DNA from 3 places in the Paenibacillus sp. SEL3 genome. Region 2 is predicted to be linked to each of the others. Evidence: predicted binding sites of a transcription regulator. Region 2 holds the regulator's gene; each other region holds the start of a gene.
The links. The regulator Rex, encoded in region 2, represses fermentation and respiration genes when NADH is low (regulators of the CRP and FNR family bind a similar motif). The targets are predictions, from matches to a motif close to TTGTGAAATATTTCACAA.

Region 1: a site for Rex is predicted at 2,715-2,732, ahead of ACYCS5_RS07400 (cytochrome ubiquinol oxidase subunit I). Genes of this name have one in related genera too.
Region 3: a site for Rex is predicted at 2,098-2,115, ahead of ACYCS5_RS15955 (phosphoketolase family protein). Genes of this name have one in related genera too.

The regions. Positions count from the first base shown of each region.
Region 1 is NZ_CM137725.1:1,542,568-1,548,138, forward strand. It holds gene cydD (thiol reductant ABC exporter subunit CydD) at 1-238, opposite strand, end outside; gene cydB (cytochrome d ubiquinol oxidase subunit II) at 238-1,251, opposite strand; gene ACYCS5_RS07400 (cytochrome ubiquinol oxidase subunit I) at 1,238-2,644, opposite strand; gene ACYCS5_RS07405 (response regulator) at 3,051-4,709, opposite strand; gene ACYCS5_RS07410 (cache domain-containing sensor histidine kinase) at 4,702-5,571, opposite strand, start outside.
Region 2 is NZ_CM137725.1:74,327-79,897, reverse strand. It holds gene dinG (ATP-dependent DNA helicase DinG) at 105-2,972, shown strand; gene ACYCS5_RS00360 (redox-sensing transcriptional repressor Rex) at 3,016-3,669, shown strand; gene ACYCS5_RS00355 (amidohydrolase) at 3,656-4,957, shown strand; gene ACYCS5_RS00350 (cell wall elongation regulator TseB-like domain-containing protein) at 4,995-5,519, shown strand.
Region 3 is NZ_CM137725.1:3,446,605-3,452,175, forward strand. It holds gene ACYCS5_RS15945 (glycosyltransferase) at 1-864, opposite strand, end outside; gene ACYCS5_RS15950 (GntR family transcriptional regulator) at 1,217-1,939, shown strand; gene ACYCS5_RS15955 (phosphoketolase family protein) at 2,234-4,618, shown strand; gene ACYCS5_RS15960 (aldo/keto reductase) at 4,892-5,571, shown strand, end outside.

The DNA.
Region 1 (5,571 bases), 1.5 Mb from region 2:
AACGGCCTGCTGTCCGGCGTTGCAGCCAGATCGCCGTATGCCTCGTTGCAAAAGCAGCGAAAAACAACGCCAGCGACGGCCAAGCCATCACCAGCGGATTTTGTTCAAACAAAATCGTAACAGCCTTTGCCAAGAAGACTGCTTGTGCAATCACTGCGGCCCCCTGGAGCAGGGAAAGGGCAGCCAGTAGCAGCATCACTGGCCGAATGCCCTTTAATTCAAACCATGCCTTATCCATTAGTATTCCAAATGATCCTTCTCACTGAGACGCTTATGGAAAACAAAATAGCTCCACGCCTGATAAGCCAGCACAAAGGGTAAAAGCGTTGCTGCAACAATCGTCATGGCTTTCAGGGTGTAATGACTGGAGCTTGCATTATAAATCGTCAAATCAAAAGCACTGTTAATCGAGCTCACCATAAATCTTGGGAACAAACCGACGAATAACGAAACGAAGGTCAGCAAAATCACTGCACCTGTCATCCCGAAGGCCCATCCTTCACGGCGCTGCTTCAGGAAGTACCACGTCAGCACATAGGCGACAATTCCGACTGCTACCGCAGCATACATAAAGGGACCGCGACGCGCAAATAAATCCGTTGCAAAATAAGTCCATACCACCATGCCAGCGAGTAAAATGCCCAATACCGGAAGAAATTTGGATGCCATCACGCGAGCACGATCCCGTACTTCTCCAATCGTCCGCAGAGAAATAAACGTCAGTCCGTGCATTAGGCACATTCCGACCACTGTCAGTCCAATCCATACGGTATATCCATTGAATACATCGGAAAATCCAGCTTTCAAATCCATGTTTTGCTGAATAGGTACACCTTTCACCAAAGCCGCAAAAGCCATACCGAACAGCATCGGCGGTAGAAAGCTGCCAATCAGAATGCAGGCATCCCACGTTCCTGTCCACCATTTTCCTTCAGCCTTTCCGCGGAACTCAAAAGAAACTCCACGCAAGATCAAACCTAGCAAAATAAACACAAATACGAGATAATATCCGCTGAACATAGTCGCATAAAAATGCGGAAAAGCGGCAAACATTGCACCTGCTGCTGTAATCAGCCACACTTCGTTGGCATCCCAGAATGGACCAATCGTATTGATCATCAAACGTTTTTGTTGGTCATTACGCGGCACCAATCCTGTGGCCATTCCTACGCCAAAATCAAAGCCCTCCAGAAAAAAGAAGCCCGTAAACAGCACAGCGATCAATAAGAACCATAAATCATTTAGCGACAATGGTGTCACCCCCTTGAGCAAAAGGATCATGAATTACCGTTTGCTGATGTGGCTCAATATCTGGACCTTTGCGAGCCGTACGGTAAAACAGAAACGCCAGCACACCTGTTAAAATTAAATACAATGTGGTAAATGAGATGAACGAGAATAGCACTTCTCCTGCCACAACTGTAGGCGAAACAGAATCTTTCGTTTGAAGCAAACCAAATACCGTCCACGGTTGGCGACCTATTTCAGTCATGATCCAACCTGAAGTATTCCCAATGAATGGAAGGGATATCCCCCATATCATCAGACGGAAGAACCAGCGATGTGAACCTTCCAGCTTTTTACGGAACGTCAGGTAAGCCCCGTATAAGGCGAGTGCAATCATGCCACATCCAGCCGCAATCATAATGCGGAAGCTCCAAAACGTGGTACGTACTGGCGGGATATAATCGCCCGGACCATACGTTTTTTCATATTGGGCTTGCAGCTCATTCATACCAGGCACAGAGCCGGTAAATTTACTATAGGATAGAAAACTCAAAGCAAAAGGAACTTTAATCTCAAAGGTATTTCCCTTGTTTCCAGGATCAATCCATGCGATAACGGTCCAAGGAGCGGGGTCACCACTGTTCTCCCATAATCCCTCACTGGCAGCCATCTTCATCGGTTGTGTTTTCACCAAATATTGAGCCTGTCCATGACCAAACAAAGGAATAGCAATGGCACTGATTAAGGCAACAATAATACTCAATTTAAAAGAAGGTTTAAAAAAGTCCATATTCTTTTTGTGCATCAGCTTCCATGCACTGATACCCGCGATCAGAAATGCCCCCGTTGCAAAAGCAGCAAACAATGTATGTGGAAATTCCCATAACAGTTGTTCGTTTGTTAACAAAGCGGCAAAATCTTTCATTTCTGCACGTCCATTTTGAATCTCATATCCTACTGGACGTTGCATGAATGAATTAGCAGCTAGAATCCACAATGCCGATAACATCGTACCGATCGATACCAACCACATACAAATTAGATGGACCGTTTTGGACAATCTTTCCCAACCGAACACCCATAATCCGATAAAGGTCGATTCTAGGAAAAATGCAAGCAGTGCTTCAATTGCCAGCGGCGTACCGAATACATCACCCACAAAACGGGAAAAGTCCGACCAGTTCATCCCGAACTGGAATTCTTGCAAAATCCCGGTGACTACGCCCAGTGCAAAGTTAATCAGCAGAAACGTTCCCCAGAATTGAGCCATTTTTTTGTACAAGTCATTTTTCTTGATAACATACATAGTCTCCATAATTGCCACCAATAACGACAATCCAATGGAGATCGGCACATAAACAAAGTGAAGAATCGTTGTGGTTGCAAACTGCAACCGTGCCAAATCCAATACGTCCATGATGTTGCTCCTCCCCCTACACTTCTCTTAACATTGATTTATAGTGTCTGTAATCTGAAGTCTTCTACATTTGTGATAGTATTCACATTCTTACATATGCAGCGGTCACTTTTTTAGAAAATGAATCACTCAACTACCTTCACTATGGTTATCATGATCCGGCTTCAGATTATCCCCATTATATAGAATAAATTTAAATGAAATAGAATCAAAAATGTGAACATCGTGTCAAAGTTGTGTCATAACGATGGCGATTTGATGAAAACGACCTAAACTCCATAATAAATGTGACATTTTCGATTGATCTATCTGTTTTTTCACCATAAAAAAGAGCCCCTCTTCGTTCGAAGGTTGTACCTCCGACATCTGCAAGAGAGACTTCATAGCGTTATACCTAGGGATTCTATCAACAGCCATCTGTTCCTCCGTTCTTTTGAACCCGATTACGATAGGAGGAAGGTGACATTCCAGCATACTTTTTAAATTTACTATGAAAATAATCTGCGTTCGCATACCCTACGCGTTCCGCCACCTGGTGTACCTTAATTCCTTGTGCAAGCAACTCCCTTGCTCGCTCAATCCTCACCTTATCCAGGTAGGCATTAAAGGCCTCGCCAGTATGACTTTTGAACAATTTGCCCAAATAGCCACTATTGTAATTAAACATATCTGCCAGTAACTCCAATCGCAAATTTTCATCATAATGACTATGAATAAAGTCAATCATTTGTTTCATGATGATGTCCTTGCCACCGGGATCAGTCTGTCCAATCCATTGCAACACATGCTCCAGCGAGTGATCCACCAGCTCGCCCAATGTGGAATAAGCATATACATCGGTTATAAAGCTGGAGTGCTCCTCCAGCACGGTTCGGCTGTGATCCTGTCCGGCTGCATACTTGTTCAACGCCAGTGTGAATGTTTGGGCGAACGCCGCCTTGATTGCGGATTCTGTACGATAAATACGTGGAAATTGGCCTTCCATTTCCTTAATGACACGGGTTGCAGCTGCACTATTAGCCATATCTAGCGCATAGTACAGCTTTTCTGCATAACGTATGGGATCATCTGTGACACTATCAGACGTTCCACTCATCTCAGTCTCGACTGTCTCCAATTTGTGTAGGTCTCCGGAAAGCATGACTCTTTCTGCCCGGAACAAAAACGTACGCTCTAACAATCGTAGTGCCTGCTCAAAAGATCTGGGAATGTCGCTAAGACTGGCTACAGGATCACCGGCAGCCACATAAATTTCCGTAGCCCACGCCTTTAGCTCCTGTCGCCAAGCAGCCAGTAACTGAACAGCATCTCTCTCCGTTTTTAACGTGGCGGGAAGCAAAAGACCCACATATATTCCAGCCTCAAACACGATACCTCTGCCTTGCTCATGGCACATTTCTGTTAGTCGCTGCTTTGCTGCCGACTGCCGGGCTTGCCGATCCCAGTCAGGTATACGTAAATCTATCAGAATAATCTGATAGCTACTCCAGTCCAATGCTGGTAACGCTGGCTGTTGTCCATGTTTTCCGTTACCGCTTTGATGTTCAGCCTGCTTGGATGCTCTGTGCAGAGAATTGCTGCTTTCTACAGCATTACGAGTATACTCTCGATGAACCGGAAACAATAGAGCTTCGATCCAATTACGCTCATGAGAAGGCGGACTTCCCCATTTGCCGACTTCTTTCTCATCCTCAATGTTTTGCCGTACCCGCTTCAACTCTGTCGTCATTTCTTCCTCATCAACTGGCTTCAGTAGATAGCCATCTACTCCGAAGCCCATGGCTTGCCGTGCATAATCAAAGTCTGCATATCCGCTTAATATGAGAAAATGATACGGCTCCCCGTTCTTTTCACGTATACTACGTATAACCTCCAGTCCACTCATCCCGGGCATACGAATATCTACAATGACTAGCTCCGGCCGATGCTCTCCGAACTTATCCAGAGCCTCGCGTCCATTCCCTGCCGTATCGACAATACGGAAGCCACAATCCCCCCAGTCAATAATGGAGGACAATCCTTCACGAATCGCTGGCTCGTCATCTACAATCATCGCTTTATACATTCGACTCTTCCTCCCTTGGTATGGAAAAGTATACGGTTGTTCCTACTTGTAATGCGCTTTCAATATGCAATCCATAACGTTCACCATACATCAATGTCAGACGTTGATGTACATTACGCAGGCCAATACTGCTCCCTTCTGGCTCATCCGTCCCCCTGATCCGAGCTAGCAGACGGGTCAGTTGCCCAGCTTCCATGCCGATCCCGTCATCTTCTACTTTAATTTTCAACTTTCTTTGTTCTATTGCAATATTTACCTTCACGGTAACCGGCTCTTCCTTATTTTCCAGTCCATGAATGACCGCATTTTCCACCAGCGGTTGTATGATTAAGGGAGGAATCGACATGTCCGTCGCATCTTCTTCCAAATTCACTTCATAGATCAAGCGATTTCCAAATCTGAACTGCTGAATTTGCAAATAGGATCGCACCATATCCAGCTCCTGTAGTACCGTCGTTTTACCACTGCCAATCTCCAGATTCCGGCGCATCAGCCTGCCAAGCAAACGCACCGTCGTTGCAATTTCCGCTTCCCCATTCAGATGTGCTTTCATTCGAATAGATTCTAATGCATTAAACAGAAAGTGTGGATTAATTTGGCTGGCCATCATTTTTAACTTGATATCCTTTTGTGCCAATTCCAGCCTGTTGTTGTGCTCACTCGTCTCATAGACCTGCGCCATGAGTTGGCGAATACTACTCACCATATAGTTGAAACGGCGGGATAAATCCCCGATCTCGTCCCTTCCCTCCACACTCGATACCACATGAAAATCGCCCGCGGCTACCTTACCCAGCTCATAGCTCAACCGCTGTAGGCGTTTGGTAATCAGCCAGGAAATGATGGTGATCAGAATCAGTGC
Region 2 (5,571 bases):
ATCGTCTTTTTTGGCTGTCTTAATTTCCAAACACGCGATCTTCTGCTATGCTAATATACGGAGTTATTATTTTTGTAAGTGTCATAAGAAAGGATTAAGCCCGAATGAAATTTGCGGTATTGGATTTTGAAACGACAGGCACCCAGTCCGCGGATGACATCATTCAAGTCGGACTTGCAATTATAGATCATGATAACAGCATTTCCCGTGTTTACGGCTCTTATGTGAACCCTGGCAGATCTATTCCACCTTTTATCACTGGATTGACCGGAATTACAGACGATGACGTGAAGGATGCACCTGCACTTGAAGAAATGATGATGGAGCTTGTGCCTATGCTGGACGATGTTGTACTGGTCGGTCATAATGTGGCGTTTGATTTTAATTTTTTGCAAAACGCTCTGGATCGGTGCGGATACTTGCCATTTAGCGGAAGAATCTTGGATACAATGGATTTTCTGAAAATTATGTTTCCATCACTATCTTCGTATCAGTTGGGTTTTGTGTCTTCTGAGTTCGGGCTGGCACATGATCGCCCTCACCAAGCAGACAGCGACGCATTGGCTACGGCCGAGGTGTTTTTAAAGTGTCTGGGTGAGCTTCAAGCATTACCTCTGATAACGATACAGCGGCTTAGTGATTTGTTTGCAGAGGAAGACAGTGACCTTGGATGGTTTCTTGATGGGGTGCGTGAAGAGAAAGAGCTTGATCCTATTCAGGATTTGGAGGGATATCAGTTTTTTCGTCAGCTTGCGCTAAAAGTGGAAGATTGGACGGAGCTAGCTGCTCCGCGTAGAGAAGATGACCCGAATCCACTGTCAGGTGTTACCTTTGAGGAGTACATGGATGATGTGCGGGACAATTTGCGTTCATCCTTGAGTCAATATGAGGAGCGCGAGGCGCAGATACAGATGATTGAGGGTGTGAATCAGGCACTGAGTGAAGACAAGCATCTGCTGATTGAAGCAGGTACAGGAACAGGGAAGTCTCTGGGTTATTTGCTCCCATCGCTGTATCACAGTGTGAAAAAGGGACAGCGCGTTATGGTGAGTACACATACGATCAACCTGCAGGAGCAATTACGCGAGCGCGACATTCCGATGCTGACCAAGGTGATTCCGTTTCCGTTCCGGGCTGCTATTTTCAAGGGTCGGGGACATTATTTGTGTCTGCGTAAGTTTGAACATAAAATAAACAGAAGAGACTTCGCTACACCGAAGGAAGATTTAATTACAGCGGCTCAGATGATCGTCTGGTTGACGCTAACAGAAACCGGTGATGATGAAGAACTGAATCTGAGCAACCGTGGAGGGGATTTCTGGGAAACGGTGGCGAGTGATTCAGAGTCCTGTCTTGGTCGTTCCTGCCCATGGTTCCGCAAATGTTATTATCATCGTGCACGCCATGAAGCAGGAATAGCGGATGTTGTTATTACGAATCACTCTAAGTTGTTCACAGACGTCAAAGCCAGTCATCAGTTATTGCCGAGCTATGAACATCTGGTGATAGATGAAGCCCATCACCTGGAGGAAGTAGCTGGTAAACACCTAGGTATGCATATGAAATATTTCACACTCGTGCATACACTGACGCGACTGTTCAAAGACAGCAAGAATGGACAACTGCCTTCACTTCGTCAACAGTTGGCGAAATCGGGGCACGAGAAGTCGGCAGATTGGGCCTCAACTATCGACCAGCTGTATCCGCTCGTGTTAGAGGTGAAGGAAACTTGGGACCTGCTAAGCGACAAGCTGTTTGGCATGTTGCCGGAGCGAAGTGATGCGACACCGGGTGAAACAGGACAGTTTTCTTCCCGTCTCAAACCTTCGGCCAAGCCTGCAAAGTGGGATCAGGCGGGAGCTTTGGAAAATCAGCTATATGTAACGATGAGCGAAATTTTGCGCAAGGGCGACAAGCTGATGCTGGACGTCAAGGAAGAACATGACGATTATGCGGCGGATAGCCTTATTACAGATATCACGGGTCTGCTCAAGGATTTGGCGGGGATTCGAGAAAATTTGCGCTTTTTTATCCGACTCGATGATGAAACAACCGTATACTGGCTCGAGGCAAGCGGGCAATTCCGTAGTAAATCATTGCAATTTTATGCGGTACCCGTCGATGTGAGCCGCCAGTTGAAAGAAATGTTTTTTGACAAAAAAAGAAGCATTATTCTGACTTCTGCTACCTTGTCGGTAGATAAGTCGTTTCAGTACATGATCGATCAGCTCGGCTTACAGGAGGCCGCAGATCAAGAGCGGCTGATGACTTCGCAGCTCCCGTCACCCTTTAATTACAGGGATCAGGTGTTGCTGGTTATTCCACGGGATTTCCCAAGTGTGAAGGGCAGTGTAGGAGATGCGCATTTTGTAGATATGCTCGTTAGCTCTCTAGGAGCGACTGCTCAGGCGACACGTGGGAGAATGCTCGTTCTGTTTACGTCCTATCGGATGCTCCGGCAAGTGTATGAGCCGCTCAAAGAGGCCTTAGCATCCAGCGAAATTACTGTGCTGGGACAAGGTGTGGACAGTGGAAGTCGCAGCAAGCTAACCCGCCGGTTTCAGGAAGCGAAAGCTTCTGTATTGCTGGGGACCAGCAGTTTCTGGGAAGGCGTCGATATTCCGGGGAAGGCTCTGACTTGTCTAGCCATTGTTCGCTTGCCGTTTCAACCGCCGAATCACCCGCTGCTGGAGGCAAAAAGCGAACTGCTCCAGCAGCAGAAGAAGAATCCATTTATGAAGCTGTCTGTACCGCAAGCGGTCATTCGCTTCAAACAGGGATTTGGTCGGTTGGTACGTACAGCGAACGACCACGGGGTCGTTATCGTTTATGATACGCGTGTGATTGAATCCTATTACGGAAAGCACTTTTTGTACTCGTTACCGGGACCAAAAATGGAGCATATGCCATCGGAGCAAATGGTGCCCCGCATCGCCGAATGGCTCCAATCCGCCCCGGAGACAGAGGCATAACGGACGGACATAAGTATGTTCGTTACAATTAGGGGGAGCAAGTATGAAATCAGATAAAATTTCAGAGGCTGTCGTACGGAGGTTACCCGTATATTTACGTTATCTGAATGCACTGCACAAACGGGAGGTGGCTACGGTCTCTTCTCAAGAGCTGGGACAGAGGCTAGATTTGAACCCGGCCCAAATCCGTAAAGATCTTGCTTATTTTGGAGATTTTGGTCGGAAGGGTATCGGTTATGATGTTTCTTATCTCATTGAGAAAATACGCCATATCCTGAAAATCGACCAACAAATTAATGTAGTATTGGTCGGAGCGGGTAATCTGGGGCAAGCCCTTTCGAATTATAACGCTTATTTAAAAGACAATATGAAGATTGTGGCGGTATTTGATGCGTTTCCGGATAAGGTAGGAACCAAGATCAATACATTGGTCGTGCAACCGATGGATGAACTGGAAGCGACTGTGAAAGAAAAAAACATTCGAATCGGGATTATTACCGTACCTGATTTTGAAGCACAGCACGTGGCTGATAGGCTTATTGATAGCGGAATTGGAGCGATCCTGAACTTTGCACCGACTACTCTCAAGGCACCAGCCAACATTCGGATTCATGCCACAGACTTTACAACTGATTTGCTTAGCCTCGCTTATTATTTGGAGGACGGAAAGGAAGAAGCACAATATGACAGTGAATAAATGGATGATTAAAAACGGATCTTTTGCCGTAAATGGACCAGAAGCAGGGGTAGTCCATGGTTTTATGATTGTGGAGGATAGTCGTATTACTTATATTGGCGAAACCTTGCCTGCGGGTGAGGAAGAGACGGAAGCGATCGATGGTAAAGGGCTATTGTTTTTACCTGGTCTGATCAATACTCATGGTCATGCGGCGATGTCTCTACTGCGTGGGCATGGAGATGATTTGGCACTTCAAGTATGGCTTCAGGAAAAAATGTGGCCTATGGAAGCCAAGTTTACATCTACAGACGTGTACTGGGGTACGTCCTTGTCTGTGCTGGAAATGCTGAAAGGTGGAACAACAACCTTCCTCGATATGTACGATCATATGGATGAGGTGGCTCGTGTGGCTGAAGAGTCAGGTATTCGTGCAAGTCTGATGCGTGGAGCAATTGGACTATGTTCGGAGGAAGAACAGCGAATCAAGCTGGCAGAGGCCGTGACTTTTGCGCGTAACTGGCACGGTAAAGCAGACGGCCGTATTACAACGATGATGTCACCGCATGCGCCATATACATGTCCACCTGCGTTTATTGAAAAATTCGTACAAGCTGCGCATGATCTGGACTTGCCACTGCATACGCACATGTCTGAGACGATCGCCGAAGTAGAGCAAAACGTACGCGACTACGGTTTGCGTCCGGTTGCACACTTGGATAAGCTTGGCTTTTTCTCCCGTCCTTCGCTTGTTGCCCATGGCGTTCATTTGAACGACGAAGAAATAGCTTTACTGGCAGAACGTGGTGTAGCGGTTTCCCACAATCCTGGCAGCAACTTGAAGCTGGCAAGTGGTGTGGCAAGAGTGCCTGAATTGCTGCGTGCAGGGGTTACGGTTTCTCTCGGAACGGATGGTCCTGCCAGCAATAATAACCTGGATATGTTCGAGGAAATGCGTCTGGCAGCACTTATTCACAAGGGTGTATCCGGTGACCCTACGGCAGTTCCTGCAAGTGAAGCGCTGCGTCTGGCAACAGAATACGGTGCAAAGTCGATTGGTTTAAAAGAAGTAGGAGCGTTGGCAGCAGGCAACAAGGCTGACTTTATCGCGTTGGATCTGAATCAGGCACATTTCTTGCCGCGTACAGATCTTATTTCCCATGCGGTATACTCTGCAAGCGCCAAGGACGTGGCTCATGTGTGGGTAGACGGTCGTCAGGTTGTGAAAAACGGCGAATGCCTGACTATGGACGAGGAACGTATCAAACATGAGGCACAAGCCGCCTTTGAAGGGCTGCTGTCGCGCTAATTCAGGTGTCACATCCCCTTAGAGAGGAAGCACGGGTTTGAAAAATAAGAAAAAATGGATAGCGGTCGCCATTTTGGCCGTGATACTGATCCTGGTCAGCATTTTCTGGTATTATTCCTATGTTACTCAAGACCAGGTGGCTGAGAAAAATGCCGCTATCATTAAGGCCAAGCAATCAGGTGGTCTGGTTAGCACGACTCAAACATGGAAGTCTGTGTGGGATCAGGTATATTGGGTGGTTCAAGGGAAAAATGCACAGAATGAAAATATAATGGTATGGGTTCCTTTTCAAAAAGTGGAGGGACAACCTAACGTACCTGCCGCAGATAATAGCGGTGTTCATACCGAGCTGCTGAAGAACGGAGTCGACGAGCAAAAAATGACGTCGCTAATTCAGCAGCAGCTTCCAGGTGTAAAAATTGTAAGCCTCCAGCCGAGTGTGTTCAATGGCGAATATGTGTGGCAGCTGTTTTACGATGATGGAAGCCATCATTACTATGCCTTTTACCGTTTTTCAGATGGGGGAGCGACGGGGGTAAAGTATACTTTGCCCAATAACTGAGCTGGTTGAGGATCAGCAGATGTGGAATGAATGACTAGTAAATGATTAAAAG
Region 3 (5,571 bases), 3.2 Mb from region 2:
GTCATGGAATCCGTAGGTTTCATACATGATTCTCAGATTTTCCGTATTTAACACGTTACCTCTAAGATAGGTTGGATGTTCCTGATGATATCCGACCACCTCTTTGATGCAATAAAAAGGAATCTTCAAGCGATGTAGTCTATAGCCAAGGTCCCAGTCCTCGAGTCCATAGAGCACAAACCGTTCATTGAAACCTCCAATACGAATCAAGTGACTGCGTTTGATGGCTACACAACGAGTAACCAGCAGCATCCAGGGGGCTACGTCCGTTGAGGCAAATTGTTTCTGCGTATTCGGAGGAACCCTTGTGGGACTAACTACTTTAGACAGTGCACCCGTTTGGTGAAGGATATCTTCTGGGGTTATGATCGGAGTAATTTCGTTTGCTGCTTCATAGTCAGCATTCCATAAGTTGGACTGCGTAAGTATGTTGCGACATTGTTCTTTTTCTTCAGGAGAAAAGTCAGGGTAATAATGGGTAAAAGCATCGTCCCACGAGTGAGGAATGCCTGAAAGCACGGACTTGGGATATTTACGGTGATAACGGCTCACGATCCTAATAAATTCCGGTAATACTACAAAGTCAGCGTCGCAGAAGATGATGTATAGCCCTCTTGCACGGCGCAGTCCCAAATTTCGAACGGCAGATCGACCGCGTTGTTCCTGATGTGACACATAGATAAGAGGATAGGATGCTTTGAAGTCTTCGACCATTTCTCTCGTTCCGTCTGTAGAACCGTCATCAGCTACAATGACTTCGAATAGTTGCTTTGGATAGGTTTGTGTCTCAAATGAAGCGAGTGTAAGCAACAATTGCTGGACTCGATTATAGGTTGGAATGATGACGCTGTAGCGGATAGCCAATATGATCTCCCCCCCACCATTTTTATTAGTGAACGTATGAACAAGATAAATAATAACAATGTATTCAAGGATTTTAGCCTGGTCTAGTCAAACATCCCTCAAGGTTCGAAACAGGCTTGGTCTTATCGCGGAAGTTAAGGTGGGAGTTCTGTATTTCCTGCTAATTTGCAGGTACGTTCAGTGGTGTTATGTATGTATAATCATGGTATTATGCATAGAGATGTAAAGTAAAAGCGCGGGCGTTTCCTATCCGCTGAAAGCCCACTCAGCATACAGAAACAAACATGAGATGAAATGGGCAAGTTATGGTAAACTATATGGAGTTATAGAAGACCTGAAAGAGGAGTACTATATGACACAATTTGTCTATAAGCAAATTATTGACGATCTCAAGATGAAAATCTTTGCTGGAAAGTTTGCAGATATGAGATTGCCAGATGAACGTAGTCTTAGTGAGACTTACCAGGTTAGTCGTAGTTCAATTAAACGTGCTCTGACTAAAATGGAGAATGTCGGAATTATTTTTAAAAAACAAGGTTCCGGGACATTTATTAATCCATTATACATAAGAAATGAATCTATCTTTAACTACGAAGGCTCTAATCTAGGAGTCACTGATAATTTTCAAATGCATGGTAAAAAGCCAAAAATCAAAGTACTGAGTTTTGGGGTCATTCCGCCAACAGAAGAATTACAGCGCGATTTGTTCTTGGAGACTCATGATTTTGTATACAAAATTGTCCGCTTACGTTTGTTTGATGATGATCCTTTTATGATTGAAACAGGCTATATCCCTATTAAAATTGTTCAGAATTTAAATCAGACTATTATCGAGGGGTCCATTTTTAATTATTTGGAAGACTCGCGGAACTTGGCCGTCACCAAATCTTTTTTATCCATTTTTGCAGAACCGTCCCAAGAGAATGATCAAAAGCTGCTACATTTAAATGAAAATGAGCCTGTAGGTATTATGGAAGGTGTGTTCTTTTTAGATAACGGTACGCCATTTGAGTTTTCTCATATGCGATTTCATTACAAATATTTAAAATTTAATACCTTTGTATCGGTTCACTAATGATAAGACTGGAGAATTCTCCGGTCTTTTTTTTATAATTTTGAGAAAAGGATTGGAGCCTGCGATTGCAACGGTTATTACAAATTTTATTGGTTTATACTTCTATATATTTTAATGTAAGAGCTTTTTTACTGTCTTTTTAATTTATATTTCATAGTATGTTCAAAATTTCACAAAATTGGACCGTATCACTTGTGAAAAAGGTTGAATTTAATCGGCGCGGCGTTATGATGTACATGTAGATGAAATTTCCGGAAATAAATTACAAACAATACTACTTAGGGAGTGGACACCATGTCATTATCACCCGTGTTAGCAGATTATTCATCTAAAACATATTTAGAAAAACTTGATGCATATTGGCGTGCAACGAACTACATTTCGGTAGGTCAGCTTTATTTAAAAGATAATCCTTTGTTGAGAGAGCCTTTAAAAGATTCAGATGTGAAGGTTAAGCCTATTGGACACTGGGGCACAATTCCAGGACAAAACTTTATTTATGCACATCTAAATCGTGTTATTAATAAATATGATTTGAACATGCTTTACATTGAGGGCCCTGGTCACGGCGGTCAGGTTATGGTTTCAAATTCATATCTGGATGGAAGTTACACCGAAATCTATCCGCAAATTACGCAAGATATCCCAGGTATGAAGAAATTGTTCAAACAATTCTCTTTCCCTGGCGGTATTGCTTCACATGCTGCTCCTGAAACACCTGGATCTATCCATGAAGGTGGAGAATTAGGCTACTCCCTTTCTCATGGTGTAGGTGCCATTCTGGATAATCCTGATCTGATTTCGGCTGTTGTTATTGGTGATGGCGAAGCTGAAACGGGTCCACTAGCCGCTTCGTGGTTCTCTAACAGATTTATCAACCCGATCACGGATGGTGCAGTGCTGCCAATCTTGCACTTGAATGGCTTTAAGATTAGTAACCCAACGATTATGTCTCGTCAATCGAAAGAAGAATTGACCTCATACTTTAAAGGTTTGGGCTGGGAGCCATTCTTTGTTGAAGGTGAAAATCCGGATCACATGCATCCAGAAATGGCGAAAGTATTGGATACGGCCATCGAGAAAATTGAAGCTATTCAAAAGAATGCGCGTGAAAATAATGATCTTACTCGTCCAGCGTGGCCGATGATTGTATTCCGTTCACCTAAAGGCTGGACGGGTCCAAAGGAATGGGACAACGTGCCGAATACAAATTCATTCCGTGCCCATCAGGTTCCAATTCCGGTTGATCAAAAAAATATGCAGCACGCACCTGCTTTGTTAGAATGGTTGAATAGCTACAGACCAGAGGAATTGTTCGACGAAAACGGTCGTTTAAACTCTGAGCTTGCTGAAATTCTGCCCACAGGCGATAAACGTATGGGAATGAACCCTGTTGCGAATGCGGGGAACCTCATTAAAGACTTGAAATTGCCGGATTTCCGTAACTATGCGCTGGATAATTCCGTACCTGGTAAAGTGATTGCGCAAGATATGTCGGTTTTAGGGAAATACGTTAAAGATGTGGTTGTCTTAAATGAACAAAATCGTAATTTCAGAATCTTCGGACCGGATGAAACAATGTCTAATCGCTTGGCTCCTGTTTTTGAAGTAACCAAACGCCAATGGATGGACCAAATTATTGAACCTAATGATGAATTCTTATCATCCTATGGTCGTGTAATTGATTCTCAATTATCCGAACACCAAGCTGAAGGATTGCTAGAAGGTTATGTGTTAACTGGTCGTCATGGTTTCTTTGCAAGTTACGAAGCTTTCCTGCGTGTGGTTGACTCAATGATCACCCAACACTTTAAGTGGCTGCGTAAAGCAACGGATCAAGGATGGCGTGCAGATATCCCATCATTGAATGTCGTAGCAACTTCAACGGTGTTCCAACAGGATCATAATGGGTATACACACCAAGATCCAGGTTTGTTAGGTCATTTGGCTGATAAAAAACCGGAATTTATTCGGGAGTATCTGCCAGCGGATGCCAATTCCTTGTTGGCTGTTTTCGACACCATTTTAAACGACCGTCAAAAGATCAATTTGATTGTTTCGTCCAAACACCCACGTCCACAATGGTTTAGTGCTGATGAAGCGAAAGAATTGGTGGATAAAGGGTTGAAGATCATTGACTGGGCAAGTACAGATCAAGGTGGAGAACCTGACCTTGTCATTGCTTCTGCTGGCACAGAACCAACGATTGAAAGTTTAGCTGCAATTTCTATTTTGCATGAAAAACTGCCTGAATTGAAGATTCGGTACATCAACGTGGTAGATTTGCTGAAACTGAGAAGTCAAAAGCTAGACCCGCGTGGATTATCTGACGCCGAGTTTGATCATTTTTTCACAAAGGATAAACCAGTAGTTTTCGCTTTCCATGGTTACGAAGGTCTGATCAAAGATTTGTTCTTTGATCGTCACAATCATAATTTACGTGTACATGGTTACCGTGAGAACGGCGATATTACGACACCATTTGATATGCGTGTATTGAATCAAATGGATCGTTTTGACTTAGTGAAGGAAGCTGTTCTCAACTTACCTGACGCTGGGAAGTACACCAACATTGTGGATGAAATGGATGCTACGGTTAAGAAACATCATCAATTCATTCGCGAAGAGGGCATTGACTTGCCAGAGGTAGAGAACTGGGTATGGAAAGGCTTGAAATAAAAATTAAGACGCTTCAACTTTGTGTTGGACAACCAAGCAATTCAGCATGAAGTGGAATATATGATTTGGTAGCGGTATACGAGTGCCTGACTCCTTGAATTCAAGTATGATTTCAACGGGGATCAGGCACTTTTTGATGTAGCATACAGAGAATTTAATAGGAAAGTCACGAACTGGTGGGTAATAAGTATAGGAGGAACCGAGTCATTTGCTGTATTTTTCTGAGCATTAAAGGTGTTGCGGTATAAGAGAATAGTAAAGGAGGCTGTTAATATGAACGATCCAATTCCGGAGAAGGTATTGAATGATGGCACTAAGGTGCCCGTCATTGGATTTGGGACTGCTGGATTGAAGGGTGCAGATGGAGTCAAGGCAATTACCAGCGCGATTGATGCAGGTTACCGTCTGATCGACACAGCGTTCAACTATGAAAATGAGGGTGCTGTCGGGAAAGCGGTCCAGCAGAGCTCTGTGCCCAGAGAAGAATTGTTGATTTGCTCCAAACTACCAGGTCGCCGACATGCTTACCAAGAAGCCATTGTAACGATCGAAGAGTCATTATATAGAGGAGGTCTGGACTATTATGATCTGTACCTAATCCATTGGCCGAATCCCCAAATTGATCGATATGTTGAAGCCTGGCAGGCGTTAATTGAGGCGAAGAAAAGGGGCTATATCCGTTCCATTGGGGTGTGCAATTTCTTGCCCGAGCATAATGAACGTTTAATTCGGGAAACAGGTGTCACGCCGAGCTTAAATCAAGTTGAATTGCACCCATTATTTAATCAGGAACATCAGCGTGCAAAAGATGCTGAACAGGGCATCGTGACGGAATCGTGGAGCCCCTTGGGTCGTGGTCACAGTATGCTGGAGAATGAAGAGATTGGGAAAATTGCTGCTGCTCATGGTAAAACGAATACACAAGCGATTTTACGTTGGCATATCCAACTTGG